DNA from 4 places in the Blautia sp. Sow4_E7 genome. Region 4 is predicted to be linked to each of the others. Evidence: riboswitches for the same ligand, from Rfam matches in the RefSeq annotation. Region 4 holds a riboswitch; each other region holds the start of a gene.
What was found. A riboswitch is a leader RNA that binds a small molecule or an ion and turns the genes downstream of it on or off. The one in region 4 is predicted to bind tetrahydrofolate.

Region 1 (5,139 bases), on a different contig from region 4:
ATTATCCTCCTGCTGGCTTAACTCTGCGGTCAGAGCCGGATCTTTCATATCTGCTGCTACCACGCTCCATTCACTTGGGCGTACCTCACCAGCTTCATTTCCACACCAACGGATATCAGGACCAGAAATAGAGATCACAGCATTTGGCTGCAGCTTGCGAACTACCTGGTAGTATCTTTGCCAGTCATATTTCTGTACCTTTCCGTTTGCGCCTTCCCCACAGGCACCGTCCAACCATACTACAAAAATATCACCATACTCTGTCAGAAGCTCTGTAAGCTGATTCACATAATAGTCATCATACTCTTTTCCCTTTCCATAGGATTCATTGTTTCTGTCCCAAGGAGAAAGATAAACACCAAACTTCAGGCCATATTCTCTGCAAGCCTCCATTGTTTCTCTTACAATATCACCCTTTCCATTTTTATATGGAGAGTTTTTGATACTGTGTTCGGTGTATTTTGATGGCCACAGGCAGAATCCGTCGTGATGTTTGCAGGTAAGGATCAGTCCCTTCATACCGCCCTCTGCGGCTGTTTTCGCCCACTGTTTTGCATCCAGCTCTGTCGGATTAAAAATAGATTCCGGCTCTGTTCCATCGCCCCATTCTCTTCCGGTAAAGGTATTTACTGTAAAATGAATGAAACAGAAAAATTCCATGCTTTCATATGCAATCTGTCTTGCGGACGGTACTGCTTCAATTAATCTTTTGTCTTCTTTTAAGTCGCTATAGTTCATAATCATCCTCCAGACATTTTTATTGTTACATCCCATTGCTATATTTCGTTATCTTAATGCTTATTTTGTTTCCAGCATTTTACTGTTCTTTAATTCTTCATTTGCCTTTTCTACATTCATCTGTGACATAATAAAAGTAATGATTACACAAATCACAACTGGAATCCACAGATACATAGTATGAAGCATGCTAAGGCAGGAATCCGGCTGTACAGCAAGTGAACTGTTAAAGTGGCTGAATTCCAGAAGCCAGCCTGTAATCGCAGTTCCAAGTCCTCCTCCAAGTTTCACACCAAGGGAAGTACAGGAATACATGGTTCCGTCTACACGTTTATGCTTTGTCAGATAAGTATACTCTGAACAGTTAGCAATCACCGCATTCATATCACCCTGCCATGGTCCCATACCAAATGCAGCAACGGCTGTAAAGGCAATCATAAGCGGTACGCTTCCCATATAAGCAGCAACTACTACAAGGGCACGTCCAATGGTTCCAATGGTATATCCAACCAGATTCAGCTTATATAACCCTTTCCATTTTGCTACTAAAGATGGTGTAATAACCAGTGCAATGATTAACGGGATATTGATTGCCCAGGAAAATACCGGGAACAGATCCTCGTTTTTCAATACATACATCATGTAATAAATACCCATACTGAGCATTGCGGAATAAATCTGCTGCAGAATGTAGGTTACGCAGATCATAATATAAAATCTGTTGGAAAATAACAGTTTTGCAGCTTCAATAAGGCTATATTTTTCATCTACTGCGCTTGATGCATCTTCGTTTAAGACTTCTTCTGGAAGCTCTTTTACAGATAATGCAGAAACTGTATTTATAATAAGTCCAATGATGGCATAAATGATTGCTACAATTCTCCATCCAGCAGCTCCCCCTCCCATAATCTCAACAAACTTGATAGTGACAGACTGGATCAAAAGACTGGTAGAAAATGCAAAGATAAAACGGTAAGATCCCATTTCTACACGTTCTTTGCTGTTTTTGGTAATCAGAGCTGTAAGAGCTGAATATGCAATGTTATTTGCTGTATAGAACACTGCATTTAACAGGGAATATGCAATAAAGAACCATGCATACTGCGCTGTCTGTCCAAGACTTTCCGGAATTGCAAATACACCGATCAAAGTAACTGCACAGCCGATATAACCATACAGCATCCAGGGTTTTGCTTTTCCCATTTTTGTTTTTGTCTTATCAATCATAGAGCCGAAGAAAATATCGGTCACTCCATCAAACAGTTTTGATACTGCAATCAATGTTCCTACAATACCCGGGTTCAATCCAACAGTATTGGTCAGATAGAGCATTACGAAGGTGGAAAGGAATGCATATACCACATTTCCAGCCACATCTCCGGAACCGTATCCGACTTTGTTGTACCATTTCAAATATCTTTTTTCTTCCATGTTTTCCTTCTCTTTCTCCTGTTTTTTCAGGTTTATTTTCGTACTTCCTTAATCCGAATATAATTATATCTTTATCTTTCCCAAAATTACATAAACAACATTTAACAAAACATGCACAAAATTGTAGAATTTTAAAAAATAGAACATTTCAGGATAAAAAATGCGTTCATTTATAACATAAGGTCAATTATTCAAAAAAATAAGAGGGCTGCATCTTACAGCTCTCTTATTTTAAATATACATCCTATTCTTCATATCCCTGCGGATTATTAGACTGCCATCTCCAGGAATCTTCACACATCTCACGGATACCGTTTTCTGCTTTCCAGCCAAGCTCTTTTTCTGCCTTAGATGCATCACAATAACAAGTTGCAATATCTCCGGCTCGGCGAGGTTTGATCACATATGGAATTTTCACACCAGTTGCAGCTTCAAAATTCTTTACAATATCAAGAACACTATAGCCCTTTCCGGTTCCCAGATTGTAAATCGCAAGCCCAGGATTTTCCTCGATTTTCTTAAGCGCTTTTACATGCCCCTTTGCCAGATCCACAACATGAATATAGTCTCTTACACCAGTTCCATCCGGAGTATCATAATCATTTCCAAATACACCAAGTTCCTTCAGCTTACCAACTGCTACCTGTGTAATATATGGCATAAGGTTATTGGGAATGCCATTTGGGTTCTCTCCAATTGTTCCACTCTTATGTGCGCCAATTGGATTAAAGTAACGAAGAAGCATAACATTCCATTCTGGATCTGCTTTCTGGATATCGGTAAGCACCTGTTCCAGCATGGATTTTGTCCAGCCATACGGATTCGTACACTGTCCCTTTGGGCATTCTTCTGTAATCGGAATCTGTGCCGGATCTCCATATACAGTTGCTGAGGAAGAGAAAATAATATTTTTCACATTATGTTTTCTCATTACATCAACCAGGGTTAAAGTGCCTGCTATGTTATTTTCATAATACTCCCAGGGCTTAACCACAGATTCTCCAACTGCCTTCAAACCTGCAAAATGGATGCAGGACTCAATAGTTTCCTTGTCAAAAATATCATTTAAAGCATCTCTGTCCAGAATATCTGCCTTATAAAACTTCACTGGTTTTCCTGTGATTTTTGATACTCTGTCCAGTGCTTTTTCACTTGCATTGCTTAAATTGTCCAGTACCACAACATCATATCCTGCATTCTGAAGCTCCACTACCGTGTGGCTTCCAATATAACCAGCACCACCTGTAACTAAAATTGCCATAATGATTCCTCCTGAACGGTTTTTTCTTTTATTATAGTCTGATTTTTGTAAAAACATATGGACAAAGTTTTAGAAAATATGGAGAAAATGCCACGATTTCTTGTCTGATTTCTTAATTGCAAAAACTTATATTTTTATATATTTTTTCTTGCTTTTTCCAATAATCTGCTATATACTGCCCCATGTAAAGTAATGCAGAGTAAATTCATGAGCGTAAAGTGCCTTCCGGATGGAGAGTTGCCGGAGGACGAAAAGAGAAATCTTGCGGTTCGTGGATTGCTTCTCGCTGCAACAGAAGATAAATATGAATCCATAAATTATCTCCTATTGTGAGCGAAAAAAGAAAAGGAGGTAATTTTTTTATGGAGAAAACAAAGAACATGTTTCTCACCTCAGCCAAAGAGCTGAAAACCACTTCTACACTGGCAGTCTGTGCAATGCTTGCTGCCCTGGCACTGATTTTAAATTCAGTTGCTTCTATCAATATCGGTCCCTATGTAAAAATTGGATTTTCCGGTATCCCAAACCAGATTGCTGATTATCTGTTTGGACCCATTACCGGATGTCTGTTTGCCGGTGTGCTGGATATTGTGAAATTCTTTATCCGCCCTGATGGTCCATTTTTCTTTGGGTTCACCTTTAACGCAATGCTCGCGGCATTTATTTATGGATATTTTTACTACAAACATAAGCTCACTTTCCGTCGCGTGCTGATTGCAAAACTGGTTGTCGTTCTGATTGTAAATGTTCTGTTAAATACCTTATGGCTGGACATGCTCTACGGAAAAGGATTCCTTGCAATCCTCCCAATGCGTACTGTAAAGAACTTGATCATGTGGCCAATTGATTCCTTTATCTTCTTTACCATCACAAGATTGATTGAACAGACAGGAATTTTTAATCTTTTTAGGAAACAGGCTATAAAGCAACTGTAAATATTTCAAAGTATGACAACTTACTCATATGAATATAAAAATGCGGATATTCCAATGCTTCATAAGCCACTGATATCCGCATTTTTTATCATCTTTAGAAATTTCTAGCTTTATCAATAATCACTTAAAATTATAATAAATCATCGCAACTTATGTACCCGCTGCTTTCCTCGATTACCAAAAACTTTATTCGGAAACTCTGTTTGTTGTCTCTAATAATTTGTTTAGCTTATTATTGACCTTATCTCTATTCTCTAATTGTAGTTTTCCTGTAAATAGATAACAAAATTTCAATGCAAACCACCACACATAAAGTGCTTTGAAACTTTGAAAAAAATTGTCTGAGAAGATTCCATGGGCAATATTATTTCGTATGTTAAATCCAAATTTAGAACAAAAAATTGTTTTCAATGCAAGCAAAAGGTCTTCATCCAGACAGTCTTTTATACCTTCCAGTTCCAAAACTGCATGCATTGTTTTTATTTCTTCTATTCCCTCTTCATTTATATTGTACACAGGTTCACCGCATTCGATAGCTAAACACCTGACTGCATTTTCAATCTGTGGAACAAGAATACTTAAAGCAGTAATAAAATCACCAGTAAAGCCTGCTAAAAGGCCTTTGCTATATGATTCTTTTCGATCATTCGGGACAATAACGCTTTTCGCAACAATATCTCTTATATCCTTCTCTTCAATTACATAATTAGTGCGAATATATTCAAAAGCATTTCCAACTGTTGTTTGTGCAACAATCTTCTCTATTCGCCAATA
Region 2 (5,139 bases), on a different contig from region 4:
AGTACCTGGAGAATTCTATTTCGGCAGTTACCGTGGACGCTATACGAAAGCTGAAATCCAGGAAATGGATGCATATGCTTCCATGTTTGGAATCGAGCTGGTTCCCTGTATCCAGACTCTGGCACATTTACACAATGCCCTGAAATGGCCTGTTAAAAATGAGATCAAAGATTCTGCAGATGTTCTGATCGTGGGAAAAGAAGAAACCTATGTATTTATTGAGAAGCTGCTTCAAAGCGTAAAAGATTCTTTCTCCACCCGTCGTGTACATCTTGGTATGGATGAAGCTGTCCTTCTGGGACTTGGAAAATATCTGAAAGAAAACGGTTACGAAAAGGGTTCTGTCCTTGTCAGAGAACATTGCAAACGTGTTCTTGCAATCTGTAAAAAACTTGGTCTGGAGCCTATGATCTGGAGTGATATGTATATCACAGCCAATACAAACGGCGGTTATTACGAAGTGCCTGCTGATGCGGATTGTTCTTCCTGGGAAAAGCCGGAAAAAGGGCTTGGTCTGGTATACTGGGATTATTACCATGATGATGAGAAAGCTTATGAAAAAATGCTGAACATTCACAAGCAGCTTTCCGATGATGTGATCTTTGCAGGAGGATCCTGGATCTGGAATGGAATCGCGCCCAATTACTCCAAGACCTTTGCCTGCACAAAGGCAGCCCTTCAGACCTGCAAGAAATACCAGATGAAAGAGGTACTTTGTACCGCCTGGATGGATAATGGTGCAGAAACCCCAGTGGATGCAGTATGGCCAGGAGTGGCACTGTTTGCACATCTTGGATTCCATCAGGAATACAATGAAAAGGTACTGGAAGAAGAGTTTAAGGAGTGCGTGGGCGGAAATCTGAAAGACTTCATGGCTTTGGATGCTTTCGACTCGTTGTTCTTAAGTGGAAAGGCAAATCAGGAAGCGCAGAATCCATCCAAATATCTTCTGTATCAGGATCCACTGGCAGGGATTTTTGACCAGGAGGTGGTGATGAGCGGTGTTGACACAGGTGCCTACTATGAGAAATTAAAGGAGCAGATGGCAGCCTGCCAGGAGAACTCTCCAGAATATGCAGCGCTATTTACCTATTATGAAAAGCTGGCAGCTGTGCTGTCAGATAAGGCAGATCTTGGTGTACGCATGAAAGCAGCCTATGATAAGAACCAGCTGCTGGCTTTAAAGGAAATCTGTGAAAAAGAAATTCCAGAAACCATTCAGAATCTGGAAGAGATGAAAATCTTAAGGGAAGACCTGTGGATGTCAGAGGCAAAGCCCTTTGGCTATGAACTGATGGATGTGAAGCTAGGAGCTGTGCTCACCAGACTTAATAGCACCAGGCGCAGAGTGAAAAAGTATCTGGAGGGAAGCATCCCGTGTCTGGAGGAATTGGAAGAGGCGCGTCTTCCATACTTTGAGAAAAATGCAGACAAGCGGGAAAACCGCTGGAGCCAGATCATCAGTGGAAGTGACCTGATCGATACCATATAAAAAGCAGACAGACCGATTGTTTTCGGTTGCTTCGACCGAGCAGCTAAAACTACAGCAGTTGTTTTCCATGAGATAGTCACTTTTCTTTTGGGTAGTATAATAATATTAAAGCAGCGGATATTTTGACTTTCCACAAAGGTCAAATATCCGCTGCTTTTTTTATAATTGAAATATGTAGTTTACAAATAAAATCAGTTGACAGCCGGTTTCCTAAAAAGATTAAAAATTCCTGTCTGTTCAATCAGTCTTGTGATGGTAAAGAAGATAAAGGAATCAATTGGCCACATGATCAAGTTCTTTACAGTACGCATTGGAAGGATTGCTAGGAAGCCTTTTCCGTAGAGCATGTCCAGCCATAAGGTATTTAACAGGACGTTTACGATCAGAACGACTACCAGCTTTGCAACCAGCACACGGAGGAAGGTGAGCTTATGCTTGTAGTAAAAACATCCGTAAATAAATGCCGCAAGCATTGCATTAAAGGTAAATCCAAAGAAAAATGGTCCATCCGGGCGGATAAAGAATTTCACAATATCCAGCACACCGGCAAACAGACATCCAGTAATAGGTCCAAACAGATAATCAGCAATCTGATTTGGAATACCGGAAAATCCAATTTTTACATAGGGACCGATGTTGATAGAAGCAACTGAATTTAAGATCAGTGCCAGGGCAGCAAGCATTGCACAGACTGCCAGGGTAGAAGTGGTTTTCAGCTCTTTGGCTGAAGTGAGAAACATGTTTTTTGTTTTCTCCATAAAAAAATTACCTCCTTTTCTTTTTTCGCTCACAATAGGAGATAATTTATGGATTCATATTTATCTTCTGTTGCAGCGAGAAGCAATCCACGAACCGCAAGATTTCTCTTTTCGTCCTCCGGCAACTCTCCATCCGGAAGGCACTTTACGCTCATGAATTTACTCTGCATTACTTTACAAGGGGCAGTATATAGCAGATTACTGGAAAAAGCAAGAAAAAAATATGTAAAATTAGATAAAATGGTACAACAAAGTCGGATACGGTTTCGGAGATGTGTCAGAAAATACAAATATCAATTTACACGGGTTCATAATTACGATACAATTTCAATCAGGCAATATATGAAGCGGAACAGGAAGTCGCAGAAGGAGCAGCGCTGATTTTATTAGAAAGTGCAATGGAACAGCTCAATAAGAATTATTATGGATAATTTACTTAATTACAATAAAATTGGGCTTCCTGAAACAATAAAATGTTAAAAAATCGCGTAGTATGATGCTATTGGTAAAGGCGGCAGTAAAAAATAGAACGGAAAAAATGCGGCATTGATCTGGACGTATTTGGCTGGCTGGTATGAAAAAAAGAGCCAGATCCATTCCGAATTAGAATAGGTTCAGACCCCCCAGGGTGGGTTGTTGCTGTAAAAGAGCAGTGCTACAATACTATCATTACGAGGAGCGCACCGAATAAAATATTATGGGAAAGGAAGTATATCCATGCATATACCCGAAAACTATTTAAGCCCCTCCACCTGCGCTGTAATGACCGCTGCTATGGTTCCAGTCTGGGGATATTCCATCAATAAAGTGAAAAAAGAAATCCCGAAATCCAAGATGCCGCTTCTTGGCATTGGAGCTGCATTTTCATTCCTGGGGATGATGTTTAATATTCCCCTCCCGGGAGGAACAACCGGACATGCGGTAGGAGGAACCCTGATCGCAATTCTTACCGGAAATCCCGCAGCAGGATGTATTTCCGTCTCCATTGCCTTGCTGATCCAGGCACTTTTGTTTGGAGATGGGGGAATCCTTGCGTTTGGGGCAAACTGTTTTAACATGGCATTTGTATTACCTTATCTTGGATTTTTCCTGTATAAACTGCTTTTAAAGAAGACAGGTATGAGAAAACTTAGTGCTGCAATTGGTTCTTATGTAGGAATCAATGCTGCCGCTTTTTGTGCCGCTGTTGAATTTGGAATCCAGCCATTGTTGTTTAAAAGCGCAGAAGGACAGGCTCTTTACTGCCCGTACCCATTAAGCGTTTCTATTCCTGCTATGATGATCGGCCATATTACCTTATTTGGTCTTGCGGAGATCGTGCTAACAGCAGCAGTATTGGCTTTTGTGGAAAAAGTTACGCCTAAAGCACTGGACGAGATTCCGGACAAAACCGCATTTAAACCGTTATATATGTTAATGGCAGCCCTGATCGTGCTGACACCCCTTGGACTTCTGGCAACCGGTACTGCATGGGGAGAATGGGGCGTGGATGAAATTGCGTCTCTGATAAGCAAAGGCACCCAGCTTGGCTATACACCGGCAAGAATGGAAAACGGATTTACATTATCTGCTTTGTTCCCGGACTATTCCATGTCTGGAATGCCAGAATGGACTGCTTATATTCTTTCAGCAGTGGTGGGGGCAGCACTTTTGGTGATCATATTTAAACTGATTTCTTCTGTTATGAAAGAAAAAGTAGATTTCAAAAAGAAAGCTGCATGACAATGGAAAATTACAAAGAAGAGAATCAGCTTCCTGACTGGATGTACAGCCAGGAACCCTATGTCCCATCTAAGGATAAGGATGCATTTATAACCAAAAGCACAAAAGCCCTTTTATCTGTGCTTTCCAGACTGCAGTTTCAGGAAGGGAAGGATGGCAGAATTTCTGCCAGTCCTTCCTTGAAACTGTTTTATACGATCTTATATATTTTTCTTACAGCCTGTTCCCATAATTATCTGTTCGTATTGTTTATGTGTGCAGCGGTAACGGTAAGGCTTGCTTTTTTTCAGGTGTCTGCAATCCGGCAGATTTTAAGCGGAACCATAGGAGCAGTTCTTCTGTCTGTTTTAATTCTCCTTCCCTCTGTGTTTTCCGGAAATCCCAAGACGCTGATGAACATTACCTTCCGGGTATATGTATCGGTAACCCTTATGGGAATTTTGTCAGCAGGAACTTCCTGGAATAAATTAACTGGAAGTCTGCGGGCGTTTCATATTCCGTCTTTATTTGTTTTCACTCTGGATATTACATTAAAATACATTTCAGTTTTGGGAGAGGTCTGTTCCGATATGCTGACTGCTGTCAGACTCAGATCTGTAGGAAAGAACCCCAAAAAAGCAAAGGCTTTATCCGGAATTTTGGGAATCACTTTTATAAAGTCAGAGGAAATGGCAGAAGAAATGCATGCGGCCATGTGCTGCCGTGGTTTTACCGGGGAATATCAGATGGAACAAAAACACCAATTGAATCGGGCGGATTTGTTTTACATTTTCCTTATGCTTGGATGTGTAGCTATGTTTGCATATCTGAACCGATAGCAGAGATTTGTCCAAATGGATATAAATGGGAGGCAGTTATGATCAGACTTGAAAATGTATGTTTTGCTTATGAAAAGGAGATTGCACTTCGGTATGTAAATCTCCATGTTGAAAAGGGAGACTCTCTGGTAATACAAGGCCCAAACGGATGTGGGAAATCAACGCTTATCAAGCTGTTAAATGGAATTATCTTTCCAACTGAGGGAAGCTATCACTATCTGGAACATGAGATCACGGAAAAATCGTTAAAAGACATCCGTTTTGCCAAATGGTTTCATCAGCAAATGGGATACGTGTTCCAAAATGCAGATACACAGCTTTTTTGTGGAAGTGTAGAGGAAGAGGTGGC
Region 3 (5,139 bases), on a different contig from region 4:
CATCGTATTCCGATTCTGATTTCAGAAGCCCTTCAATATCCAGCTCATCAAGAGTAAAATCTTCTTCTGCTTTCGGCAAAATTCCAATGAAGCTCAGATTATTTGCATAGTATTTTTCAAATGCTGTTGCCGCGTCATTTTCATAGTAATTATCACCGATGCTTGTCATGTACTTTGTTTCTTCGTTATCGCCGAATTTTTCTTTTTCGTCAGAAACATCCCATGGATCCTGGGACCATCCAGATTCGAAATACAATGAATTGGTGAGACACAATTCACTGTTTTCATTAAGCATGTCAGGTTTCATAATTTCCGGAATCAGCCCCTCTGTATTTTCATTGCACCATGCATTAATAGTGTTGCATGTGTTTTCTTTATCAGAAAAATCAAGAATTTCTGCCTTTGCTTCAAAATTATCTTCTGCATTTTTTTGAAATTGGTCCTGCAGAGTCAGTCCCTGATTTACCCATAGGGCATCTGCAATTTTTAACTTCGATGTATAACCGTAATTTTCGTCTTCTGTATTATAGCTCTTAATTACATTCATATACTTTCTGGCATATGCTGCAAAATCATCGGTTCCTAAATATTCATTTAATGCGTTTTTTGTTTCACCCTCGGCGCCTTCTGCAATCATGCCAAGGGCGAAGTTAAGGCTTGTGGGGCTGAACATTACATTGGAATCCTGGTTTTCTTTGGCTATTTCATCTGTGAGGTTAATAGAATTCTGCAGATTAACTGATTTATCAAGATCAACGTTCTTTTCAACTGCATTTGATTCTGCCTGACTGGCTGCGGCAGCATATACATGGATTGGAGGAGCCATTGTTGTTATGAACGTCAGTGCTCCGGCAAAAAGTTTTATTTTATTCATGTATACCCTCCTTGTACGGTCGATGAAGTCCTTTTTGCAAAGGTTTTCTGCAGGTTTTTGTTTTATTCTAACATATTTGTTTCTTCTTTCTGTTATATTAATTTTCATTTAGTATAAGCGAATTTCCGTATTTACAAGCAATTCTCCCTCATATTGTAGTTTAGCAGAGAAAAAACGTTTTTCCTCTGAAAGAAGCAGGTTCAGAAAAACTTTATCACCTTCCCATGTAGGAAGCTCTGGCACTACTTTCTTATCAACCCAGCATAGCTCGCCTTCATTGCATTCAATCAGTTCTCCGGTATATCCATTGGCTGTAAATACACACATAAGCTCAGATTCACATTCACTGTTTATAAAGGTTACCAGACCACGAAATTTGTAGGAAGTAAGTGTGAGTCCTGTTTCTTCTTTTACTTCACGCAGAAGACATTCTTCAGGGGATTCCTGATCTTCTGTATGTCCACCTACACCAATCCATTTGCCTTTATTTATGTCATTTTGCTTTTTTACTCTGTGAAGCATCAGATATTTGCCATCGTTTTCGATATAGCATAAAGTAGTTATCGTCATTTATTCTCCTTCCCGCAGGCACTGCTTTTTTCTGTAAAATATAAAACAGGGGCGATGCATATCAGTTTTATACATGTCCCTGTTTACTGTTTTAAATGATTAATTTCAGATTTCGCGTGTAGCTTCTTTCAGCCATTCTTTTTCCTCTTCTTCCAGATATGGAGAAATCTTTTTATATACCTGTGCATGATAATTATTAAGAAGCGCCCGTTCCTGCATGGTCATCAGTTCCGGAACAACAGCATCCAGATCAAACGGTACCATAGTCAGATGTTCAAAGCACATAAACTGACCAAATGAGGTTTTCTCTGCTTTTTTGCATACAAGCAGGTTTTCGTGGCGGATTCCATATTGGTTTTCCACATAGTATCCAGGCTCATCCGATGTGATCATACCCTCTTCCAATACTGCATTATCTCCCTGAATAATTCTCCAGCGAAAGCTGTTTGGTCCTTCATGAACATTCAGAAGATAACCAACTCCATGTCCCGTTCCATGATTAAAATCCTGTCCCATTTCCCATAACGGACCACGCGCCAGATAATCCAGATTTACACCAGTACAGCCATAACGGAATTTGGCATTTCCAAGGTTCAGCATGCCACGTAAAACAGCGGTAAAATATTTCTTCTGCTCGTCATTCACAGAGCCCATAACAATTGTGCGGGTGGTATCTGTAGTACCTTCGTAATAGTGTCCGCCTGTGTCTGCCAGAAGGAAATTGCCAGGCTCAATGGCAATATCTGTCTCTGGTGTTGCAGAATAATGGTTGATGGCAGCATGAATGCCATAAGAAATAATGGGGTCAAAGCTGTTATCGATAAAGTTCTCCTGCTGGGCACGGAAGCTGTACAGCTTCTCTCCTGCGCTTAACTCTGTCATTGGAATTTTTCCTACATTTTTCTTTAGCCAGCAGATGAATTTAGTAAGCGCAACTCCATCTTTGATATGAGCGATACGTTCATTTTCTACTTCTACTGGATTTTTAATTGATTTCGGAAGAAAAGTCAGGTTGGCTTCATCCAGAATCGTTACTTCCTTCGGAATACTGTTTACCAGACGACAGTTGGCTTTCTTTTTACAAAGAAGAACTGTCATGTCTTTCTCAAATGTTTTTACATATTCATAAATGCTGTCATAGGGCAGAATGGTTACGCCATCCTTAGATAATGCGTCCAGAATTGAAGCCGAAAATGCTTTTTCATTTGCAAACAGCCTGATTTCTGTTTTGGTCATGACCAAATAAGAGAGAACAACCGGACAGCAATGTACATCGCCGCCACGAATATTCAGCAGCCATGCAATGTCATCCAGAGAAGTCAGTACAAATCCATCTGCACCTTTCTCTTCCATTGATTTACGGATTCTTGCACATTTGTCAGCACGGGATTCGCCTGCCCATTTTACATCCAGTTCCATAACCGGTTCACAGGAAAGTGCCGGACGATCTTTCCAGATTTCTCCTACCAGATCAGAATCTGTCTGAAGAGCAGCTCCTTTTTTTGCAAGAAGTTCGACCAGTTCATCTGCTTCTTTGGCGCTGACGGTTCTTCCGTCAAAACCAAGACACATTCCCTCGCCTAATTTTTCTTCCAGAAACTGGTGCACAGTGGGAACATCTGGTTCTCCCATTTTAAAAAGCTCTACACCCGTTCCCTCCAGCTGTGCCGCCGCCTGGATAAAATATCTTCCATCTGTCCACAATCCAGCCATATCCTGCATGATGACTGCTCTGCCAGCAGATCCGGTAAAACCTGTAATATATTTTCTGCACTTAAAGTATTCTCCTACATATTCAGATGCATGAAAATCATCTGTGGGAACAAGATAAGCATCTATTTTCTTCTCTGCCATTACTTCCCGAAGTGCGGTGATTCGTTCTTTAACTGTCATAAAACTGACTCCTTCCAGTGAATTTTGTCTATTCCTATTATAATATCCACAGTATCCTTTCGCAACCTGTTTAAGAAAAAACTCTTTTCTATTCCACAAAGACGTGATATACTTACTTTCGAAATGAATGATATGCAAAATAGGATTTTATGCGTCAAGTGTTCAGTGAATGGGGAGTTGTCACTGAAACGAAAAGCACGTCTTACGGTATATTATCCGCACCCGTTGCAAGCACTATAAGAGGGATATCTCATATTGTGTCAGAGCCTACCCGAAAGGGAATTTCTGCAAGATGCACGTTGCGATTTGTGGAAACGATTTTTAACAGGCTCAAGGGAATGTTTTCGACATACATTCTATCACAATTGGAGATATCCTTTTTTTGCGTATTAAACAGGCAGATATTCGAATTCGAAAATCCTTCCCCGGTTTTGTCAAAAAAGGATAGTCTCCGTAATCAAATACAAAGGAGGTTATTTTGAATGGTTGACAAACAAAAAGTAGAACAGGCCATCCGTCTGCTTCTGGAAGGAATCGGTGAGGATATTACCCGGGAGGGACTGATTGATACTCCCGACAGAATTGCACGTATGTGCGAGGAAATTTACGGTGGTCTTGATCAGGAAGCAGATCACCATTTACTGAAGCAGTTTCCAGTAGAAAATAATGAAATCGTATTGGAAAAAGATATTACTTTTTACTCTATGTGCGAACATCATCTGATGCCTTTTTATGGTAAGGCACACCTGGCTTATATTCCCGATGGAAAAGTCACAGGATTAAGCAAGCTGGCACGTACGGTAGAAGTTTACGCCAGAAGGCCGCAGATCCAGGAACGCCTCACGGTACAGATTGCGGACGCTCTGGAGCGTGCCCTCTCTCCGAAGGGAATTATGGTTATGCTGGAAGCAGAACACACCTGCATGACCATGCGAGGCGTTAAAAAGCCAGGCAGCAAAACAATTACAACTGTAACCCGCGGAGCTTTCAAAGAAGATAAGGAGCTGCAGAAAATGTTCCTTTCCATGGTCGGAAAATGAGCAGTTCTTTTTCTGAAACAAACCGTATTTCTTTAATCTGGCGCCATCCCCTTTATCAAAAACACTGTGAGAAAATACAGGAGCTTGAAAAAGATCGTATTTTCTGCCGACATACGCCTGAACACTTTCTGGATGTTGCCAGGCTGATGTATATTTATTCTCTGGAAGACAAGCTTAATCTGTCCAGGGAGATCATTTATGCCACTGCTCTTCTTCATGACATTGGCCGCGCGCAGCAATATCTGTTGGGTATTCCCCATGACATTGCAGGAGCCGAAATAGCCGGAAAGATTCTGACAGACCTGCACTTTACAGAGCAGGAAAAAAAAGAAATACTATCTGCGATCAGTCAGCACAGGAACGATTGTTCTGACCAAAAATTGTCAAACCTGCTATATAAAGCTGATAAAAAATCCAGAAATTGTTTTTCATGTTCAGCAGCCTCAGAATGTTACTGGCCTTCTGAGAAAAAAAATCTGACAATTGAATATTGAGTTTTCTAAAAAATCTAACAGAGAGGATGGTTTCTGTTTATGAAAATTGGAAATCGTTTTTTTGATACACAAAATCACACTTATATAATGGGAATTTTAAATATTACTCCTGATTCTTTTTCCGATGGTGGGAAATGGAATCATTTAGATGAAGCTTTGCGGCATACAGAAGCCATGATCGCGGATGGTGCGGATATTATCGATATCGGCGGGGAGTCTACGCGTCCCGGACACACGCCGGTCAGTGCGGAGGAAGAAGCTCAGAGAG
Region 4 (5,139 bases):
TGGGTGGATCCTCCGTTTTTCCTATTTCTATACACACCGAACCAACAGCGTCGAACAATTTGGAACCTCTACCCTCTCCTGGAGAGAAAAGGTTTCTTTTTGTGAGGCAGAGTATGCGCGCCTGGGAAGTCCGGCAATTTTTAAGATCAGCCCTCTGGTCTCTCCTGACTTTGATTACCTTTTGGAAAACCGCGACTATGAAATCCAGCATACCACCAATGTTATGGCTGCTTCCTTAGATGGAACAGATCTTTCTGCTCCATGTGATCTGGTGACGCTTACAGATGACATTCCTGATATCTGGATTGAAAGTCTCTTTGATCTGAAGGGAACCATTAATCCCGTTCACCGCGCAGTAGTTCCCTCCATGTATCACGCCATTGTGAAAGATACGGTGTGTGCTTCTATCTGGAATAATGGAAAGATCATTGCCACGGGACTTGGAATCCTGGATCGTAATTATATTGGACTTTATGCCATTCATGTCCGCGAAGATTTTCGCCACAAGGGATATGCCCGCCAAATCTGTACTGCACTTCTGAAGGAGGGCAAAAAGAAGGGGGCAACCAAGGCTTATCTCCAAGTGGTTGAAGGGAATACACCTGCCCGCAATCTTTATGAATCCCTGGGACTTCATTATGTTTATACATATTGGTTCCGGGTACAGACACATACGGACTAAAGCCTGTCTGAAAAAGACTCTGCTAAAAAAGACTGTGAATCCAATTTGTAAAGTTACAAATGGTTCACAGTCTTTTTATTGGGGAATCGTATTTTATAGATTTATGAACTAGCCAGTCTTATCTATATTACGTCACATTATTCAATTTTCATTATTTATTCTATGTATGGCACTGTTCTTTGTACCGTCACACTTCATTCTGTAACCAGTAACCTTTTCGCGGAATATTACCAGTCAACAGTAACTTTACACGGTCTTCTTTTCCAGCTTCGCTGGTCTTACATTTCCAACAACCATACTTGTAAGCGGGCTGAAATAAAGAAGGCTTGTAAGCACACAATAGATTGGAGTCATAATTGCAAACTGCACAAGGCGTCCCGGCATAATTGCATAGAAGTTTGCTCCGATCATTACCAGTCCGGCAGTCGTAAATCCAAGAGTACCAACCACACCAGAAATTACAATTCCAGCACACATGATCGCTGTTTTTACTTTTCTGCTCTTCTCAGCCATCAGCTTACCTGCTACTCCGGCAACAACGCCCCAGGTCACAGCAGATAATGTGATCAGCGGATTAACACCATAGCCTTTCATAAAACATCCGATAATATCGGCAACTGCACCTTCCACACCACCTGCCACAGGTCCCATCCAGAGACCAGCTAATACGGTAGCAATGGTTCCAAGTGTAATACGGTATACACCAAGATCAATTACCAGGATACGGGATAATACAAGCTGGATTGCAACCAGCAGCGCCAGAAATACAAGAGTCTTGACGCTCCATGTCTGTTTGTTTTTACGCATAAAAAAAACACCTCCATAATGATTAAAATAACAGAGTAGTTACCATAAATAATAATCCCTCCACATTATGAGATGTTCTCACATGTAGCAACGGGTGCGGAAAATATATCGTAAGCAGTCCTGCTGCTTTTCGTTTCACGGCGACTCCCCAGCCAATGAACACTTAACGCATAAATTCCTACTTCGCTATTATTTATTTAAGCTGATTATAGCACAAAATATGGAAATTTCAATATGTATTTGTTATAATATTCACATTGAAGGTACTGTTCGCTGTAACCTTGTGTATACTTTTTCCTTTTTCGCATACTCTAAGAATAGCTCCCCTTATGTGGGATAAATATCAGATAAAAGGAGTATCCGTATGAGTATAAGATCAAAACAGCCATCGTCTTCCCGGGAACAGTCGCTTCTTCAAAACCCTTATAATATTTTTTATGATAATTACCTGAATACAAACGCCACAACAGAATGTACAGGACTTGGCTATCGTATGCCTGATAATCTGGAGGAATGGGATGCATACCGGCAGGTTTTTGACTTTCTTCCTGTACCATTTCTGAATTCGGAGGATATAAACCAATCATGAAGAAATTCGCAAAGCTACTTCTTAGTTCCTGCGTGCTGCTCTCTCTGTCTGGATGTACGGCTGGCGACCTGATTGCCAGTTATACTTCTTCCCAGCCAGATAATAGTACTGCACAGGAAACTTCAGATACCCCCAAACAGCGGGTTTATATGGATGAAATCAAGGGAACCCTCCAGGACTTCACTGGTGCTACGCTCACTATGGCAAGCCAGGAGCAGACCTATGTCTTTGATGTTTCAGAGGCAACTCTGGAATGTGAAGATGGCATGATCACAGGAGACGAAATCAGCGTGATTTACGAGGGGCAGCTGTCCAATGACGATACCAGCACCGTAAAAGCATTAAAAGTAGTGGATGACTTTCATAAAAAGAATCAGCTGGAAGAAAGAAAGGCTTACGGAGAAGTCCAGAGCCTAACTCCCAACACCATAACCATCAAAAATAAAAAGGGCAAAACAGCTACCTACCCCATTACCGGAACGGAACAATACTACCAGAACGGTGTCCACGCCGGGGTATGGGTATACATTCATTTTAAGGGAAAATTTGCTTCCAATCAGGATGGGCAGGGTTCTTCCCTTAATGCCAGCCACTTGAAAGTACTTAGTATTTCAGATATTGATCCGCTGACACTTCCAGATCCAACACCAACCCCAGATCCTGCACAGGATTCTGCTGATGAATCAGGGAAAGAGCAACAGCTGCATGCAGTAATTCAGAATATCTCTTCCAATATTCTGACTATCCAGCCCACAGGAGCAGATACTTCCCAGAGCTCACTGAATGTAGACCTCTCCCAGATTCCCTCTTACTTCAAAGGAGGAACAGCACCTGGCTCCTATGTGACCATCAATTACAAGGGACAGTATCAGGGAAATTCACTGGAAGGCGTTACGATCACCTCTGTTACCGGAGATGATCCAGATTCCCTTGCTACCCGCAATCTTTCCTATACCGTCAGCGGCACGATCATCGGACATACCGCCAATACCGTTACCCTTCAGACTGGTGACGGAGCAACTATCACCTGTTTTACAGAAGGCGCAAAGGATACTTCTACCAGCAGCATGGAAGCTGGTGCTGGTATTCGTATTACCTTTGATCCTACCAAATCCAAAGAATCTAATATCTATACTTCCATTAAGATTCAGGACGCCTGAAAGTGTCCTGAATCTTTTTTTCTCCATCCCTCAGCCATGAACATACCTGATCTGATTCTCCCAGAATATCCTTAAAAGCCTGATATTCATCTCGCAGACCGGTTCCATGTGGAACCATATAAGCACCTGCGTCACTGCCAAGAGCCACTTTTACCTTATATCGCCATGCCAGCTGCAGATTCTTCTGCGCAAGCTCTATAATCGGCATAAGAGTCTCCTCTTCATATCGTCCACATCCCCGGAGATTACGTATTGTCACAAGAGTTGGAACCCACACGGTATCACTATCCGCCAGCATTTTAATTGTTTCTTCATCAATATAATTGCCATGTTCCACGGAATCCACACCAGCTTCCACCGCTGTCTGTACCCCGTAAATACCATTGGTATGACTCATGACTGCCATTCCCTCTTCATGGGCAATGTGTACCATTTCCAGAACCTCTTTCTGCTCCAGAGGTGTCCCAGTAACCTGACCGTGATTGTTAAAATCCAGAAGTCCCGTTGTCATGATTTTAATAAAATCTGCGCCCTGTTTTTTTGCAGTCTTCACCCGATCATAATATTCCTTCATATCATCGAACCCTTTTCCCACAATAGCTCCATAATGGCCGTTTTTGTGGATTGCAAAAACCGGTGTCCGATAATCAATTCCATATTCTGATGCCAGATCCCTGGCCCTTCTGGATACACCTAAAGCGTCCCCGCCATCTCTTACAAAGGTAATTCCCAGCTTCTGATACGCCTTCAGATGTGCTCGGATTACCATATCATTTATACTTTCTTTATGAATAGAAATTGCTTCTTTATAGTTCACTCCATCCATAATGATATGCGCATGGCATTCTCCAAATATTTCTTTCATATTTCAGCTGGATTGCTTCCTTTCTCCTGATAAGGCAGGTATTTTATAGCAGAATCTGTTATTTACCAAAAAAATCACGTATTTCCTTCTCCGATGCCTGCACAGACCCCTGCACAAAGAACGGCATTCCTCCGCCTCTTCCATTAAGCGCCGCATTCATATCTTTGGTAAACTGGCGTAAATCGCCGTCTTTCTCTCCCATTGCGTATTTATAGCTTCCGTCTGTATTTCTGGAGAATACAGCACAGCGTCCCTTGCAAACCTGTAAGATTGCATCTGTAAGCTTCTGTACACTTCCAGCTTCCATTCCCTCCTGGAATAAAAGCACGTTCTCTTTTTCTTTCCATTTGGCAGCTTCACTGGCAATAAATTCTTCCTCCAGCGCATGCACCCTCCCCTTTAATACAAAATTCTCTTCCTGAAGCCTTGCCACTGCTGCAGCTGTTTTATCTATTTTCGCAGAAAGCTTCACAGAAATCTGGCGGTTCTGTTCATTTACCATGTTCAGATAATCCTGAACCCTTTTTCCTGACAGCATTTCCATACGGACACCTTCGCGGAATTTTACTACGGAAAGCAGCTTCACCATTCCAATTTCTCCTGTACGTGTCACATGGGTTCCACAGCATGCGCAGGTATCTGCTCCAGGGAACCGCACAATACGTACCCACCCAGAAAGTTCCTTCTTGCTTCTGTATTCCAGTACTTTTAATTCTTCCTCTGTAGGATAAAAGATCTCAACTTCCTGGTTCTCCCAGATGATCTGGTTTGCTTTTGCCTCGATCTCTGCCATCTGTTCTTCATCCAGCACTCCGCTGAAATCAATGGTGATCACATCGCTTCCCATATGAAAGCCTACATTATCGTATCCAAACGCCTCATGAACAAGGCCACTTACAATATGCTCCCCAGAGTGCTGCTGCATAAGATCAAATCTTCTGTCCCAGTTGATTTTCCCAGTTACTTCTGTGCCAACTTCCAGCGGACCATCTGTATAATGGATCAGTTCGCCATTTTTTTCGTGCACTTCTTTTAC

Region 1: another riboswitch for tetrahydrofolate. It lies ahead of ACTQ50_RS14885 (folate family ECF transporter S component); the one in region 4 lies ahead of ACTQ50_RS08010 (folate family ECF transporter S component).
Region 2: another riboswitch for tetrahydrofolate. It lies ahead of ACTQ50_RS12595 (folate family ECF transporter S component); the one in region 4 lies ahead of ACTQ50_RS08010 (folate family ECF transporter S component).
Region 3: another riboswitch for tetrahydrofolate. It lies ahead of folE (GTP cyclohydrolase I FolE); the one in region 4 lies ahead of ACTQ50_RS08010 (folate family ECF transporter S component).

The regions. Positions count from the first base shown of each region.
Region 1 is NZ_JBQKLL010000033.1:3,313-8,451, reverse strand. It holds gene ACTQ50_RS14900 (alpha-L-fucosidase) at 1-738, opposite strand, end outside; gene ACTQ50_RS14895 (MFS transporter) at 799-2,169, opposite strand; gene galE (UDP-glucose 4-epimerase GalE) at 2,414-3,430, opposite strand; THF riboswitch at 3,624-3,721, shown strand; gene ACTQ50_RS14885 (folate family ECF transporter S component) at 3,793-4,365, shown strand; gene ACTQ50_RS14880 (DUF4209 domain-containing protein) at 4,552-5,139, opposite strand, start outside.
Region 2 is NZ_JBQKLL010000022.1:27,638-32,776, forward strand. It holds gene ACTQ50_RS12590 (beta-N-acetylhexosaminidase) at 1-1,492, shown strand, start outside; gene ACTQ50_RS12595 (folate family ECF transporter S component) at 1,684-2,250, opposite strand; THF riboswitch at 2,322-2,419, opposite strand; gene cbiM (cobalt transporter CbiM) at 2,968-3,972, shown strand; gene ACTQ50_RS12605 (energy-coupling factor transporter transmembrane component T family protein) at 3,975-4,790, shown strand; gene ACTQ50_RS12610 (energy-coupling factor ABC transporter ATP-binding protein) at 4,829-5,139, shown strand, end outside.
Region 3 is NZ_JBQKLL010000045.1:19,611-24,749, reverse strand. It holds gene ACTQ50_RS16955 (serpin family protein) at 1-982, opposite strand, end outside; gene ACTQ50_RS16950 (NUDIX hydrolase) at 983-1,444, opposite strand; gene ACTQ50_RS16945 (aminopeptidase P family protein) at 1,550-3,337, opposite strand; THF riboswitch at 3,471-3,567, shown strand; gene folE (GTP cyclohydrolase I FolE) at 3,820-4,377, shown strand; gene ACTQ50_RS16935 (HD domain-containing protein) at 4,374-4,871, shown strand; gene folP (dihydropteroate synthase) at 4,911-5,139, shown strand, end outside.
Region 4 is NZ_JBQKLL010000010.1:29,806-34,944, forward strand. It holds gene ACTQ50_RS08005 (GNAT family N-acetyltransferase) at 1-682, shown strand, start outside; gene ACTQ50_RS08010 (folate family ECF transporter S component) at 929-1,489, opposite strand; THF riboswitch at 1,576-1,677, opposite strand; gene ACTQ50_RS08015 (hypothetical protein) at 1,854-2,078, shown strand; gene ACTQ50_RS08020 (hypothetical protein) at 2,075-3,238, shown strand; gene ACTQ50_RS08025 (amidohydrolase family protein) at 3,219-4,103, opposite strand; gene ACTQ50_RS08030 (alanyl-tRNA editing protein) at 4,162-5,139, opposite strand, start outside.